Regions from separate parts of the Desulfobaculum sp. genome, predicted to be linked through region 3. Evidence: predicted binding sites of a transcription regulator. Region 3 holds the regulator's gene; each other region holds the start of a gene.

Region 1 (3,808 bases), on a different contig from region 3:
ACAGTGCGGCCCACGGTGGGGTCCAGGATGAGGTGCAGGTCCGCCGCGTCCACGTCGCAGTCCGCAAGGACTTTGTTGGGCGTCAGGGCGGCCAGCGCGGCCGTGACGGTGGTTTTGCCCGTGCCGCCCTTGCCGCTGATGACTACAAGTTCCTTCATGCCGCGCCCTCCTGTGCCGCCATGCTCTGGATATTGGCCCAGATGGCGGCGTAGGCCTGCGAGAAATCGGGCAGGGCTTCAATGTGCAGGCGTCCCTCGGAGTAGCAGTGCGCCGCCTCGGTGGAGTGGGGCAGGCTGCCCAGCAGGGGGATGCCTTCGCGCTCAAGGTATTTGTGTGTGCGGTCGTCGCCCATGCCGTCGCGGTTGATGACCACGCCAAAGGGGATGTTCATCTTGCGCAGCACGCCTACGGCCAGTTCAAGGTCATGCAGGCCAAAGGGCGTGGGTTCGGTGACCAGCACGGCAAGGTCGCTGCTGCCAAGGGACGCAATGACCGGGCAGCTGGTTCCGGGCGGGCTGTCGATAATGCGCACGTCCGCCTCGGGCGAGTCCTTTTTGACGGCCTGAATGAGCGGCGGAGCCATGGCTTCGCCGATGCGGAGTTCACCGCCGGTGACGATGAGCCCCTTGGCGCCGGAAACCGTGGCCGGGCCTTGCCTGACGATGCCGATTTCGCGCTCGCCCTCGGTGATGGCGTTTGCTGGGCATGCAAGGTTGCACAGGCCGCATCCGTGACAGAGTTCGGGAAAGACCATGACCGACCCGCCCATCATGATGAGCGCCTTAAAGCGGCAGAGGTCTACGCACTTGCGGCACTCCTCGCCGAGGCAGGCGTCCTCGTCCACGACGGGGACGGGCACGCTCTCGGTGCGGGTTTCGGTCCAATCCGGCTTGAGGAAAAGGTGCAGGTTGGGCTCCTCCACGTCGCAATCCAGCGCCGTGACATGGGTGCCCCGCGAGGCAAGCCATGCGGCGAGGTTTGCGGAGACCGTGGTTTTGCCCGTGCCGCCCTTTCCGCTGGCAACGGCTATATTCAGCATCGTGGTATCCATTCTCCCCGGCCTACCAGTGGCCTTCCTTGTCGGCGGCGTCGGCTGCGCTCAGCTTGCCGGACTTGAAGGCGTCCAGCGCTTCCTGCACGGTGCCCGCCGCGCCAAGGTAAATGTCAATCTTGCCCTTGTTCAGTGCAGTGAAGGCCTTGGGGCCAACGTGGCCGGTGATGACGGCCTGTGCGCCCGTGCGGGCCACATTCTGCGCGGCCTGAATGCCCGCGCCCTGCGCCAGGGTAAGGTTTTGCGTGTTGTCTGCGTAGTCGATGTCGCCGCTTTCGGTATCCACAAGGACGAATCCGGCGGCGCGGCCGAAGCGGGGGTCGATGGAGCTGTCCAGAGTCTGGCCCTGACTGGTGATGGCGATTTTCATCTATGCGCCTCCCTTTTTCGGAGTATTTCCCGTGCCTCGTCCGTGACCCATGCCGTGCCCCTGTCCGCAGCCCTGACGGCGTTCGCGGCAACCGGGAGCGATAAGGTCGCTCTCCATGCGGCCTCTGCCGCAGCGTCTGCCGCCGCATCCGGGCATGGCGAGATGTTCGAGACTATCGTCCAGCACGGCGCTGAGCACGTCTTCAATGGTGCCCCGCACCCATGGGCGAACGTCCAGCCCGGCCTGAAGCAGCATCCGGCGCGTACAGCCGGTAACGCCACCACAGACGAGGGAGTCCACCTTATAGGAGGTGAGGGCGCTTACAAGGCGCGCGGTATCGTTCTGGGCGATGTCGAAGCCCCCGGCGGGGGTCGCCGTGCCGTCCTCTACGCGGTAGAGGCGGAAGCTCGTTGTGTTTTCGAGCAGAGAGGCCAGCCGGTCTTCGAAGCATGCCAAACAGAGGTTCATGCGTGGTCCTCGGCAACGGGATTGTGGGCGTGGCGAAATGCCATGGCCCGTGTTCGGGAGGGGATGAGCATAGATGGTGCCAAAATGTGCTTTTGGTTGAAAAGTGTTGAAATTCAGCATGTTGCGCTTTGTACGCTGTGCCCCGTAATCGTAAAACAGGCGAAAAAAAAGCCCGCGCTAAGGCGGGCAGGGCTTAAAATTCGCCCATATCCTGACAGCGGCGTATCATGCGCCGGAGTGTGTCCTTGGAGATTTCCAGCTCGCGGCAGGTCTTCATACGTTTGCCGCCGTTACGGGCCAGCGCGCGGGCCACGGCGCGGCATTTGATGCGCTCCAGCGACATGGGCTGGTCGTCACCGGCTGCGATGGGCGCGGCGTCCTCTTCGGGCTGGAGGTGCTCGGGCAGATGCTCCACCTGCACAAAGCCGGAGGGGCAGAGGATGAACGCGAATTCAAGGACGTTTTCCAGCTCGCGCACGTTGCCGGGGAAGGGGTGGCGCATAAGGATGGACAGCACGTCCTCGGACACGCCTTCCACGTCCTTGCCCTGCAGGGCGTTGAGCTTGCGCACAAAGTAGTCCACCAGCAGGGGGATGTCCTCGCGGCGCTCGCGCAGGGCGGGCAGGTGCATCTGCGCGACGTTCAGGCGGTAATAGAGGTCTTGGCGGAAGGTGCCTTCATCCACGAGGGCCTGCAGGTCGCGGTTGGTGGCGGCGATGACGCGGACATCGGCCTTTACGGGCGTTTCGGACCCCAGCGGTTCAAAGACTTTTTCCTGCAAAACGCGCAGGAGCTTCACTTGCAGGTTCTGCGGCATATCGCCGATTTCGTCGAGGAACAGCGTGCCGCCGCGCGCGGTTTGAAAGCGTCCGGCCTTGTCGCGTTTGGCGTCGGTGAAGGCTCCGGCCTTGTAGCCGAACAGCTCGGACTCCAGCAGGGTATCCGGCAAGGCGCCGCAGTTGACGGCGACAAAGGGCCCGTCTTTGCGGCTGCTCAGGTTGTGGATGGCGCGGGCGAACAGCTCCTTGCCGGTGCCGGATTCGCCAAGCAACAGCACCGTGGCCTGACTTTTGGCGATGTGGGGCAATATGCGGAAGGTGCGCGACAGGGCCTCGGATTTGCCCACGATGTCCTCAAAGGTGTAGGACTCCTGCATTTCCTTGCGGATGAGGTGGATGTCCGTGAGGTCGCGGAAGGTCTCTACGCCGCCTACGACGTTGCCGTCGCAGTCGTACAGGGGCGAGGCGGAGATGGAAATGGGCACCTTCTCCCCGTCCGGGCGGACGATGAAGATGGACTTGTTGGAGATGGAGCCGGTTTCGCGCAGGCAGGTGCGCAGGGCGCAGTCGCCGTCGCAGATGCTGGAGTGGAAGACCTCCCAGCATTTTTGGCCGATGGCTTCCTCCGCGGGCACGCCCGTGATGCGCGAGGCCGCCTGATTAAAGGACGTGATGGTCCAGTCCAAATCCACGGTGAACACACCGTCGGCAATGGAATTGAGGATGGCTTCTCCGGGGAGATTGTCCGGGAACGGCATTGGCTCCTGTCTCCTTACGTAGCCCGCTTGCCCACAGGGGGGAGAAGCGGACAAGGAGCATGCGCCGCGCGGCGCATGCTCCTTGATGATGTCGTCTTTGGCGCGGCGTTGTGCGCGGGGGACGGCGCAGCGGTGCTGGCCGTGCGGCGCGCTATTCGGCCTGCTTCTTTTCCTTCACCTTCTGGCGCAGCCATGCGTACCAGCCGTCGAGGCCTTCGCAGGTCTTGCAGGAGACGGGGTAGATGCTGATGTCCTTGTTCAGGCCGGTGGCGAAGCGGCGGGCCTTTTCCATGTCAAAGTCCACGTAGGGCAGCAGGTCGATCTTGTTCAGGACCATGACGGCGGATTCGGCAAAGAGCAGTGGGTACTTCTCCGGCTTGTC
Region 2 (3,808 bases), on a different contig from region 3:
AAGTCCGTCCACATGCGCCCGACAAGGCGCTTTTTGCCCTCCACCTCAAGGATGTTCTCCGCCGCCGGGTTTGCGGCGCGGATGAGGCCGTCGTCATCAAGGGTGACAAGGCCGTCGGGCATGGTGTCCAGCAAACGGGAGTGGAAGCGCTCCAAACGGTTCAGACGGCGGCCCTGGTCGCGGCGGCGCAGGTAGGCAATGGCCAGCCCCCACAAAAAGAGGGCCACCAGCAGCACGTACAGCGTCTGATACATGGCCGTGGAGCGAAATTTCTTAAACTGCTGCAAATGGCGCGTGGCATCCAGCCCCACAACGAGGTACGGCACGCCAACACCGGTGGTGCCCATGCCGGAATCCATCTCGCACAGCTGGCCAAGGCCACGGCGCGAGCGCAGGGCCGCCACGAAAATATTGCGTTTGTCCCCGGAGTAGAAGGCCTGCCACTCGCCGGTGGATTGCAGCACATCCCACCCGTGGCCGGGAATCTCCGGATAATTGAGCCCCTCCGCGCCAACGGACAGCAGCATGCGTCCATTTTGGGCGTACAGGGACAGGAATTCCACCTCGCTCTGATTCACGAGGTCCGAGAGCATCTCCACCACCTGCGGCTTGATGCTGGGCAGGGGCTGTTGCTGCTGCATCATGCCGCGCATGCCGTGCCGCCTGTGCCCGCGCATTTCGCGCATGAGGCTTGTCTCGATCCCACGCAGGATTACGCGGGAGGACAAAAACATGTGTTCGTTGATGGTTTCGCGCTGCTGGCGAAGATTGTGCCACGTGACGTAGCTGATGCCGAGACCAAGCACCACAAGGGCGATGGCGGCGACGAGGAGGGGATTCGAATCCTTGTTTGACCGGAGACCAAGTTCCATTGGGTCATCCTGTAATAACAACCCCGGGGCCAGTCTGTACCGACCCCGGGGGCGCTATGAGGAGGGGCTGTAATGTTGTCCTCCGCCACGTGGCGAAGGTTCGGGGCTAGTCGAGAGCGGGGCAGTTGCCGTAGTAGCCGCCACCGCCACCACCGCGGTGGTAGCCGCCGTGGCCGTAGCCGCGGCCCATGGGCATACGGATGCCGGTTTCGTTACCCATCTGCTGGCGGAACTTCACGCGCTTTTCAAAAAGCTGGCTGCGCAGATTGGCGATGTCCTTGGTCACGGCGTCGATGCGGCTCTGGTCGGCATTGGGGCTGGCCAGCAGAGCTTCCAGCTCGGCGCGCTTGGCGTACATCTGCTCGCGCAGGGGCTTGGTGTCCTGATAGAACTGCTGCGCGATGGCGTCGGCCTTCTGCTGCTGTTCGGGGCTCAGTGCCTGATAGCCCTGGCCGCAGTATCCCTGTCCCCAGCCGTGGCCGCCCATCTGGCCGCGCATCTGTCCGTGATGCGGTCCGGCGTATGCCACAGCGGCGAGGGTCAAAACCGCTACCGCGACAAATGCTGCGATGGTGGTGTTCTTCTTCGTCATAGCTTGTGCTCCTTGTTTGGGGCTTTTGCGTTTTCTTAGGCTACAGCACGAGGCGTGCCAAAACCTAAAACGCAATCTTTTCAAGCTGTTACGAGAAAAGCATTCACCCGCCGCCCTACCGTTGTGCAAGTGGATTGCACCACATCAGTGCACTTTGTGCAAGCGTGTGCACTTGTGCAATCTCTGCCGCCGGTATGTGCACATTCTGCAACTGCCCTACGGCCCCGCCGCCACGGCCGCGCCCAAAACCCCTGCCGGGCGCGGCATTGTGGTCAACTTAAGCGGCGCCGTCTTCGGCTTTCGGAAGGCGGATGCACTGCACAAATCCCAGCGAAACCGCCGCCAAAACCGCCCCGCTAAAGAACACCCACGAGGGGTGCAGCAGCCACACCGCCCCGGCGCAAAACGGAATAACCACCGCCGCCACATGGTTGATGGTAAAGCCCACAGCCATGCTGGGCGCAATGTCCTCGCGGTCCGCAATTTTCTGAAAGTAGGTCCTGATGGCGATGGAGCAGTTGAACACCACGTGGTCCAGAATATAGAGGATGGCGACCACCATTTTGCTTTCCACCACGCCGTAGGCGGCAAAAACCACAATAAGCGTCGCGTACTCCACACTCAGCACGGCGCGCTCGCCAAAGCGGTTGATGGCGCGGCCAATGCGCGGCGAGACAAACCAGTTCACCACGTTGTTGAAGATGAACAGCGCCGTCACTTCCTGCACGGTAAACCCAAGGCGCTCCACCATCAGGAACACGGAGAAGGCCACAAAAATCTGCCGCCGCGCTCCGGCGAAAAAGGTCAGCAGGTAATACAGCCAGTACTTTTTGCGCAGGAGCATGCCCTTGCGCTGCGGGCGCGCCTCCACGTCGGCAATGGGGACAAAGAGCGCCCCAAGGCCTGCCACCACAACCACCAAGCCCACTCCGGCAAAGAGCATGGGGTAGTCCCACACCTCGGCCAAAACAAAAATCGCCCCGCCCACGGCAAGGTTGCCCACCGAGGTCAACCCCTTGAGCCGCCCGGACACCAGCGGCGCGGTGGCAAGGTCATAATGCTGCAACGTCAGGGACTGATTCACCGTTTCAAAGTAGTGAAAGCCAAAGGACATGATGAGCGTGGTAGCCACCAATCCCCACGTGGTGGGGAAAAAGCCCGTCAGCGCCACCCCAAGGCCCACCACGGCTATGGAAAATGCCGCAAGCCGCCGCTCCGTAATAAACAGCAGCAGATACACCACCAGAAAGGCCAAAAATCCCGGAACCTCCCGAATGGACTGGATAATGCCCATTTCCAGACCATCAACACCCACCACATCAACGGCGAAGTTGTTGACCAGCGTCCGCCAGCCCTGCAAGCCCACCGCACCTGCAAGGGTGAGTATCATCAGGAATATGTACAGACGACGGGCAGAAGGAGACATGTTCATGCAAAGCACCTCATCATGCAGGGGGAAGAACGCACATTTCTCTCCCAAAGCACTATTTTTTTCCACCGGATTCGTGTAGTGTTCCAACCAGTTGAACACCCCTCCGGATTTTTTTCATTCCGCTCCAATTTTTTCCCTAAAGAAATTTTCCGTAACGGCCGATCACATATGTGACAAAGAGGCAGACTCTACCCCTTTTGTCACCGTGATTCACCGTAGGCCGCCGGGAGCGGGCACATGGCACAGATTATCGACATCACCCCAAGGGCGAGAGACGTCCATCCAGTGCTGATGCTCATCACATCGCACCGCATGGATTGCTTTGTCCTGTGCCTCAAGTGCCTAGAGCTGTACACCGACCTCTCCCGCTTCAAGAAGATTTATATCCTCGCCAACGATGTTTCGGACGAGCACTCCCTGCTCATCAAGTCCTTTCAGCAGCGCCACCCCGGCGTCATTGACGTGTACACCACGCCGCGGGGCTACGTGCCGGCCGTGGTCGCTATGCAAAACATCATCATGGCCCGCCACATCGACGACGTCATCATCAAGATGTACGAGGACGTCTTTGTCACGCCCCGCTGGCTGGAACGGCTCATCGCCGCGTACAAGATGCACAAGAACCACCCCCGCGTGGTGCTGGCCTCCACCGTGGCGCCCGTGAGCGTGACCGGGCGGCAAGTGATGGACCGCGCCCTGCGCGCCCACTACCAGCGCGAGCGCTCGCGCCTGCCGGGCCCCAGCGTGGCGCACAACGCCATCCTGCACCGCTTTCTGTGGGAAAAGGTACTCTTTGACGGCTTTGAGGAAAAGTTCCTGAACCTGAAGCGCCCAGAATTCTCCTACGTCCCGCGGCTGTCCACGGAATGCGTCATCTACGACCGGCGGCTGATGGACCTCATTCTGCCCATG
Region 3 (3,808 bases):
CCGATTCCAGTGGTGCCGAGGGATTCCCGTTCCAGCAGGACGTCCTTGGCCTGTTCAGGGTCAATGCCCTGCACATGCTGCGCAGCCCCGGCCACAAGTTCGGCCAGAACCGAAGACTTGGTTCTGGCCGAAAGTTCAGGGAATATCAAATCGCTATCGACAAAATCTCCGAGCTTCATTCGTACATCCCGGGATCAATGAGGCCGTACTCGCCGGTCTTGCGGCGGTAGATGACATTGACCCGTTCGGTTTCAGCGTTGCGGAACACGAGGAAATCATACTTGAAGGTGTCCAGCTGCATGGCGGCCTCGTCGGCCATCATGGGCTTGGGCGTGTAGGTATCGGCCTGCACGATGACAGGGCCGGATGCGGCGTCCATGTCCTCGGCGTCGAATCCGCCAAGGGCGGCGACGTCCTCCTGGCGCACGGTATCGCGCGCGCGGCGGCGGTCCTTGTCCTTTTCACGCATCTTGCGGACCTGTGCGGACATCTTGTCCAGCACAAGGTCGATGGAGGAGTACATGTCTTCCGATTCCTCAACGGCGGACATGTTCATATTGTCCCCGGCAAGCGAGACCTCCGCGATGTGGCGAAACTTCTCCACACTCAGGTTGATCTGCAACTCGGCATTGCCGGTATCGGCGTACTTGATCAGCTTTTCAAAGCGCTTGCGGGCATACTGCTTGAGATGGTCCGAAGGCTCGAAATTCTTAAAGGTCAAGCTGATGTTCATCGACGATCCTCCTTAACTGCTGGGGTTGGATCGAATACTCACCATAGAGGAAAGTGTACTTGCATTCAGCCTGAAAATAAAGGGTGTTGTCGCCGCTCCGCCCCTCCTAAAAGACCTGCTTGCGTTTGGAGGAGGACGGTATGCCGAGGGAGCTGCGATATTTGGCAACAGTTCGCCGTGCGATGTTGACCTGAAGCCGCCCTTTGAGGATCTCGGCGATTTTCTCGTCCGAAAGAGGCTTTTTGGTATCTTCCTTTCCGATGAGTTCCTTGATGTGTGCCTTCACGCTCTCGGAGCCGACCTGCGATCCGTCGTCCATACCGAGGGCGCTGTTGAAGAAAAATTTCAACTCGAACACGCCATGGGGCGTGGACACATACTTGCTGGTGGTAATGCGGCTGATGGTGGATTCGTGCATCTCGATGTCATCGGCCACATCCTTGAGGATAAGGGGCTTCAGACGGGTCACGCCATGCTCAAAGAACCCACGCTGAAAGCGCACAAGACTCTCCATAACCTTATAGAGGGTCCGCTGGCGCTGGTACAGGCTTTTCATCAGCCACTGGGCGGAACGCAGGCGCTCGTGCAGGTATTCCTTCTCCGGCGCGCCGCGCCCATCCTTCACGGAATCAAGATAGAAATCATTGACCGTCAGCTGCGGCAAACCGTCGTCATTGAGTACGATGACGAAGTCATCCTCGTACTTGTAGACGTGCACATCCGGGCTGACGTACTGCGCCTCGCCACTGCCAAAGGCAGCACCGGGCATGGGGTCGAGGGTTTGCAGAAAGTCGAGGTATTCCTTGAGGCCTTCAAGGGTGAGGCGGAACTTGCGCGCCAGCGGCTTGTAGCGGCGCTTTTCAAGGTCCTCCAGGTGGTCGCTGACGAGGGAGTGCAGGATGGGGTCGTCGTAGCCGTTGACCTCCAGCTGCACAAGCAGACACTCGCGCGGGTCGCGGGCGGCAACGCCCACGGGGTCCATGCGCTGGACGCGGTGCAGCGTTTCCTCCACGGCGTCTACGGAGCACTTGGCTTCCTCGGCGATTTCCTCAACGGTGCTTTGCAGGTAGCCCTGCGAGCCAAGGTTGCCGAGGATGACCTCTGCGATGTTCACCTGCTCCGGCGTCATGTCCGAGAGGCGGATCTGCCATTCCAGATGCCCTTCCAGCGATGGCTTGGACGAAAGGCGGGCCTCAAAGGACAAGCCCTCCTCCGGGATTTCCGCTTCACGCGCCGAGGACTGCCGCCCCGTGGAAGAGAACTCCCCGAGGTAGTTTTCCCAATCCGCGCCCTGCATCGCGTCCTGATCGCCAACGCCATCGGCCATGGCTTCGCCGTTGTCTACGGCTTCTGCCGACCGGGCGTCCTGCTCGGCCTCGGCCTTCTCCTGCGACGGCTCGACGGCGGCCTCCTCCAGAAGGGGATTCTCGAGGAGTTCCTGCTGGACCATGTCCACCAACTCCACGCGGGAGAGCTGCAGCAGCTTGATGGCCTGCTGCAACTGCGGTGTCATGACCAGTTGCTGAGAGAGCTTGAGTTGTTGTCGTAGTTCAAGTGCCATGTTGGCTTATGTCTTCTTGCGAAATGTTGGCGTTGCAGATTCCGTATCAGGCTGCCCCGTCAAAGGGGGCGGAAGTGCGACAGTGCCTACGGCATCTAAAAAAAATGGTGCTTGTGCGGACTTCGTTACCGACCGCACAAGCACCATGCCACATTCACAACAAGCTTGCAACCAAGACTGGCAAGGTTCTTGAATATAGGGATTTATATAGAATTTCCGGAAGGTTACAGGCAGAACGTCTCGCCAAGGTAGACCCGGCGAGCCTTAGGATCGGCACAAATTTCTTCCGGAGTGCCGCTCAGGATGATGCGGCCTTCGTAGACAAGGTAGGCCCTGTCGCAAATACGCAGGGTTTCGCGGACGTTATGGTCGGAAATGAGCACGCCAATGCCCTTCTCCTTCAGCCCGCGTACAATTCCTTGTATGTCATCCACGGCGATGGGGTCAATCCCCGCAAAAGGCTCATCCAGCAGCATGAATTTCGGATTCAGAATAAGCGCGCGGGCGATCTCGAGCCGCCTGCGCTCACCGCCGGAGAGGTGCATGGCCTTCTGGTCCGCAAGGCGCGTGATGCCAAGCTCGTCCAGCAGCTGGTCCGCGCGCCGCTTCTGCTCTGCGCTGTCCAGCCCGCTCTGCTCCAGAATAATCTCCAGATTCTGCCGCACGGACAGCTTTTTGAAGATGGAGCTTTCCTGCGGCAGGTAGCTCATGCCGAGGCGGGCGCGCTCGTGCAGGGGCAGCATGGTGATGGCCTCGTCGTCAAGGTGCACCGCGCCGCCGTTGGGCTTGATGATGCCCGCCAGCATGTAGAACGTGGTGGTCTTGCCCGCGCCGTTAGGGCCAAGCAGACCAACAACCTCGCCCTGCGCCACATTGACGGCGATATCCTGCACAACCTTGCGCTGCCCATAGATCTTGCACAGATCATTGGCTGAAAGGACACTCATGCTACTTGCCGCCCCCGTCAGCCGGGGTGAAGAAGATGGCTTCCACAGGTGCGTCGCCGCTTTCCACTTCGCTACGGTTATCCTTGAGCCACAGGCGGATAATCTTGCCGGCGATGCTATTTTCGCCATCCTTGAGCACGGGCTTGCCGGTGAGGGTCAACAGGCCTTCCTCGGCGGTGTACACGGCCTTGCGGCAGGTGCCGGTCTTGCCCTCGCGCCTCAGGCGCACGTTGCCGGTGGCGACAATTTTCCGGATGGTTCCGGGGGTATCCGGCGTATTGGACGGGGTGAGGTGCACCGTCATCTTGTCGGACCAGATTTGCATATCCGGCCGGGTGACGAGCACATCTCCCGTAAAGACGACGGTCTTGCCGCTTTCGTCGTAAACGGTTTTCTGAGAGGTGATTTTGGTCGGTACGGTATCGGCGGCCGCGGCAAATGCCAGCGAGGCCGCTACGAGCACACCCGCAAGGGCGAGTGCGGCGGTGCGTGCAAACGTCTTCAAGGCTACTTCTCCCTGCCCGGGGCGGCCATGCCGTCCATGACGGACTCCACGCCCCCGGTGGC
Region 4 (3,808 bases), on a different contig from region 3:
GTTGCGCCATTTGTCCCCGGTGCCAAGGTCATCCACCACCACAATGTCATGAATGCCCATCTCGTTGAGCTTCCACACAAAGGCGCTGCCGATGAAGCCCGCGCCGCCGGTCACTATATACATACCATCTCCGTTGGTTGTGGTTTGTGCTACGCAAACCAGCTTTGTATACTCCCGCCCCATATGAGGGCAACCCCCACGCGCGCGGATGCGCTCCACCAGCACGCGGCGGCGCAAAACGGCGCGCGGCAAATCCCGCACTTGTATTGCAGCCGCATATTGTCTAATTTGCTGAGTTCTACGAAGGAGAAAGACATGCTCGCAATACTCGACTACAAGGCCGGAAACCAAACTTCCGTCCGCCGCGCCCTCGACCATCTGGGCATAGAATGCACCATCACGGACAATGCGGACGTTCTGCGCAGTGCAGACGGCGTCATCTTTCCCGGTGTGGGGGCGGCAGGTCAGGCCATGAATGAACTGACCTCCACCGGTCTGGACTCCGTTCTCTCCTCGCTTATCGACAGCGGCAAGCCCCTCCTTGGCATCTGCGTGGGCTGCCAAATTATGCTCGACTCGTCGGAGGAGAACAACACCACCACCCTCGGCATCATCCCCGGCATCTGCCGCCGCTTTGACGGCGACATGACCGAAGAGGACGGCACCCCCGTGCGCATCCCGCATATGGGCTGGAACGCCGTCACGCCGAAGAATCCCGACGAGCGCCTGTTCCGGGGCATTGAGCCGGGTGCGGAGTTCTACTACGTGCACAGCTACTACCCGGACGCGGACGCACAGTATGTTCTGGCCACCACCACCTACGGGCACGAATTCTGCGCCATGCACGGGCGCGAAGGCCTGTGGGCCGTGCAGTTCCATCCCGAAAAGAGCGGCAGGCCCGGCCTCGCCCTGCTCAAGAATTTCCACGACTACTGCCTGGAGGTCAAAAATGCTGAGTAAGCGCATCATCCCGTGCCTTGATGTCCGCGACGGCAGGCTGACCAAGGGCATCAAGTTCAAGGACAACATCGACATCGGCGACCCGGTGGACACCGCGCGCACCTACTATGAGGAAGGCGCGGACGAGCTGGTCTTCTACGACATCACGGCCTCGCACGAGCGCCGCGGCATTATGCTCAAGGTTGTGGAAGCCGTGGCGCAGGAAATCTTCATCCCCTTCTCCGTTGGCGGCGGCATCTCCACCGTCAGCGATATGCGCGACGTGCTCCTCGCCGGTGCGGAGAAGATTTCCGTCAACTCCGCCGCCGTAAAGAACCCGGACATCATCTCCGAAGGCGCGGCGGCCTTTGGCTCGCAGTGCATCGTGGTGGGCATGGACGTCCTGCGCGTTCCCGTGTCCGAGGCGATTCCCTCTGGCTATGAAATCGTCATCCACGGTGGCCGCAAGCACATGGGCATGGACGCCATCGCATGGGCGAAGCGCGCCGAAGCCCTTGGCGCAGGCGAACTCTGCGTCAACTCCATCGACGCGGACGGCACCAAGGACGGCTATGAGCTGAACCTGACCCGCACCATCGCCGACGCCGTGCACATCCCGGTCATCGCCTCCGGCGGTGCTGGCACGCCCGAACATATGGCCGACGCCATCACCGAAGGCCACGCCTCCGCGGCGCTCATCGCCTCCATTGTCCACTACGGCGAATACTCCATCCGCCAGTGCAAGGACGTGATGCAGCAGCGCGGCGTCAAAGTCCGAAGCGTCTGGTAAACGCCCACCCTGCCCCTTTCCGGCACGTCCAGCCCCCGTGCACCCGCGCGGGGGCTTTTTCGTCTGGGCGCATATTGCGCCCTCCCCCGCACAAGAACAGGCGAAACCTGCGCCTTTTTAAAACCGGACAAAATCACAACCACCTGTCTTTCTTGACTTTCCACATCCGGCACAGCCTTTGCTCACTTCAAAGCAACAGAGCAACACATAAAACAGGAGGTCTTTCCTCATGAAGTATGCAATCAGCAGTACCGGCCCGGAACTCACCAGCGCACTGGACCCGCGCTTTGGCCGCGCCCCGGTCTTTCTCATCCACGACACGGAAACCGGCCAGACCGCAGCCATTGACAACACCGCCGCCACACAGCCGCAGGGCGCAGGCATTCAGGCCGCGCAGACCGTTGTGGACGCTGGCGTACAGGCCGTTATCACCGGCCGCGTTGGCCCCAAGGCCGAAGCCGCGCTGACGCAGGCGGGCCTGCGCATCATCACGGTGAACGCCGCCACATGCAGCGACGCCCTCGCACAGGCCGAATCCGGCCAGACCGCACCCAGCACGCCCCAGCCCGGACAGGGCCGCGGTCAAGGCATGGGCCAAGGCGTAGGACGCGGCGCAGGTTGCGGCATGGGCCGGGGCATGGGCGGCGGCCGAGGTGGCCGTGGCGGTTGTGGCCGCGGCATGGGCGGTGGCGGCGGACGCGGCATGGGCGGCGGCAGACGCTAACCCACAGCCCGCGAATCCACTGGCCCCGTGCCATAAAAAAAGACCGCCCACGGCGAGGCCGGGGACGGTCTATCGTATCATGCGCGCCGCAGCCGCCCGGCAGGGCAGCCCGGCGCGCACAGGCGCGGCCGGTGTCAATGCCACAAGCCGCGCCGTCTTGGCTTTTTCGCGCCGTTAGTCCACGAGGAAATAGGCCTCGGGCTTGGCATTGCAGACAGGACACTTCTCCGTGGGCTTGCCTTCGTGCACGTGGCCGCACACGCTACAGACGTAGTATTCCGTGGCGGGCAGACCTTCGGGGTCATTCAGCGCCTTTTCGTACAGGCAGGCGTGCACTTCCTCAACGGCGTTGGCAAAGCCAAAGTATCGCTCTACCGCGCGCTCGCCCTCGGCCTTGGCGTCCTCAATCATGGCCGGGTACATTTCCTTGAATTCATGCGTCTCGCCAGCGATGGCGGTCATCAGGTTCTCCTTGGTGGAACCGACGCCCTTGAGCAGACGCAGGTGCGCATGCGCGTGCACCGTCTCCGCAGCGGCGGCTGCGCGGAACAACTTGGCAACCTGCGCCAGCCCTTCCTTATCGGCCTTCTCGGCAAAGGCAAGGTACTTGCGGTTGGCCTGAGACTCACCGGCAAACGCCGCTTCCAAATTCGCTGTGGTCTTACTCATTTCACGTCTCCTTACGAGAGCTTTTTTGGGGATGGCAAACCGCTTGTGGTTTGCCGTTTTTCCTCAATCTGATGTAGCCTATTCGGTGATACATCAAAATTCATCCGTTGTCCGTCCACGCCCCGCACCAAGGAGGAGCCATGGACTGGTACCGCATAACGCTCAGCATGCAGGATGTCGCGGCCGGAGAAACCGCCCGGCTTCAGGACAAGTTCATCCACGCCGTGAATCAAAACACGGCAGCGGCCGATATGCAAATGAATGCCCTCAACGAGGACGACCGCCCGTACAGCGTCTTTTACTTTTCGCCCGGCTGCGGGGAAATTATCCTCAAGCAATTCCTCGACTACCAGCCCGCCGCCTGCGGACAGCCAAACATTGACGACCTGATGCTCCTTGTCGGGCAGGGGCGCGCGGCGACGTAATACGCTGCGATGACACATCCACCGGCGACTGCGCGCCATTTCGTCATGCGCCCCGTACTGCGGCGCTAATGCCCCCGGCGCTTTTGCCGCCGCTTCTCCTGCCGCTCGGCAAAACGACGCTCGCGCAGGGCGTCGCGACGTTCCCGCGCTGCTTTCCTGCGCATCTGTTTGTCTTCCAGATACTGCTCCTTGGCGGCATCACGCGCCTTGCTCACGCCGTGGGCGGCCTTGCGCTCGCGCGCTATCTCGCGGTGCTGGCGC

Evidence for each region. Region 3 encodes sigma-54, which starts transcription at its own class of promoters, with help from an activator protein. Its sites were predicted from a motif close to CTGGCACGGNNNNTGCTT; they were not measured.
Region 1: the regulator sigma-54 is predicted to act here: its motif matches at 1,955-1,972, upstream of ACY69P_RS04800 (NifB/NifX family molybdenum-iron cluster-binding protein).
Region 2: the regulator sigma-54 is predicted to act here: its motif matches at 1,508-1,525, upstream of ACY69P_RS02160 (periplasmic heavy metal sensor).
Region 4: the regulator sigma-54 is predicted to act here: its motif matches at 1,896-1,913, upstream of ACY69P_RS06055 (NifB/NifX family molybdenum-iron cluster-binding protein).

Annotation. Positions count from the first base shown of each region.
Region 1 covers NZ_JBUDSW010000048.1:2,748-6,555, forward strand. Annotated here, with positions in the region: gene ACY69P_RS04785 (ATP-binding protein) at 1-158, opposite strand, end outside; gene ACY69P_RS04790 (ATP-binding protein) at 155-1,051, opposite strand; gene ACY69P_RS04795 (NifB/NifX family molybdenum-iron cluster-binding protein) at 1,062-1,421, opposite strand; gene ACY69P_RS04800 (NifB/NifX family molybdenum-iron cluster-binding protein) at 1,422-1,889, opposite strand; gene ACY69P_RS04805 (sigma-54 interaction domain-containing protein) at 2,083-3,426, opposite strand; gene hypB (hydrogenase nickel incorporation protein HypB) at 3,578-3,808, opposite strand, start outside.
Region 2 covers NZ_JBUDSW010000018.1:7,067-10,874, reverse strand. Annotated here, with positions in the region: gene ACY69P_RS02165 (two-component system sensor histidine kinase NtrB) at 1-872, opposite strand, end outside; gene ACY69P_RS02160 (periplasmic heavy metal sensor) at 979-1,464, opposite strand; gene ACY69P_RS02155 (MFS transporter) at 1,742-2,896, opposite strand; gene ACY69P_RS02150 (glycosyltransferase family 2 protein) at 3,134-3,808, shown strand, end outside.
Region 3 covers NZ_JBUDSW010000070.1:5,158-8,965, forward strand. Annotated here, with positions in the region: gene ACY69P_RS06475 (PTS sugar transporter subunit IIA) at 1-179, opposite strand, end outside; gene hpf (ribosome hibernation-promoting factor, HPF/YfiA family) at 176-733, opposite strand; gene rpoN (RNA polymerase factor sigma-54) at 840-2,294, opposite strand; gene lptB (LPS export ABC transporter ATP-binding protein) at 2,519-3,241, opposite strand; gene ACY69P_RS06495 (LptA/OstA family protein) at 3,243-3,746, opposite strand; gene lptC (LPS export ABC transporter periplasmic protein LptC) at 3,749-3,808, opposite strand, start outside.
Region 4 covers NZ_JBUDSW010000064.1:6,428-10,235, reverse strand. Annotated here, with positions in the region: gene rfaD (ADP-glyceromanno-heptose 6-epimerase) at 1-123, opposite strand, end outside; gene hisH (imidazole glycerol phosphate synthase subunit HisH) at 316-960, shown strand; gene hisF (imidazole glycerol phosphate synthase subunit HisF) at 950-1,729, shown strand; gene ACY69P_RS06055 (NifB/NifX family molybdenum-iron cluster-binding protein) at 1,959-2,453, shown strand; gene ACY69P_RS06050 (rubrerythrin family protein) at 2,628-3,122, opposite strand; gene ACY69P_RS06045 (hypothetical protein) at 3,263-3,547, shown strand; gene ACY69P_RS06040 (YjdF family protein) at 3,613-3,808, opposite strand, start outside.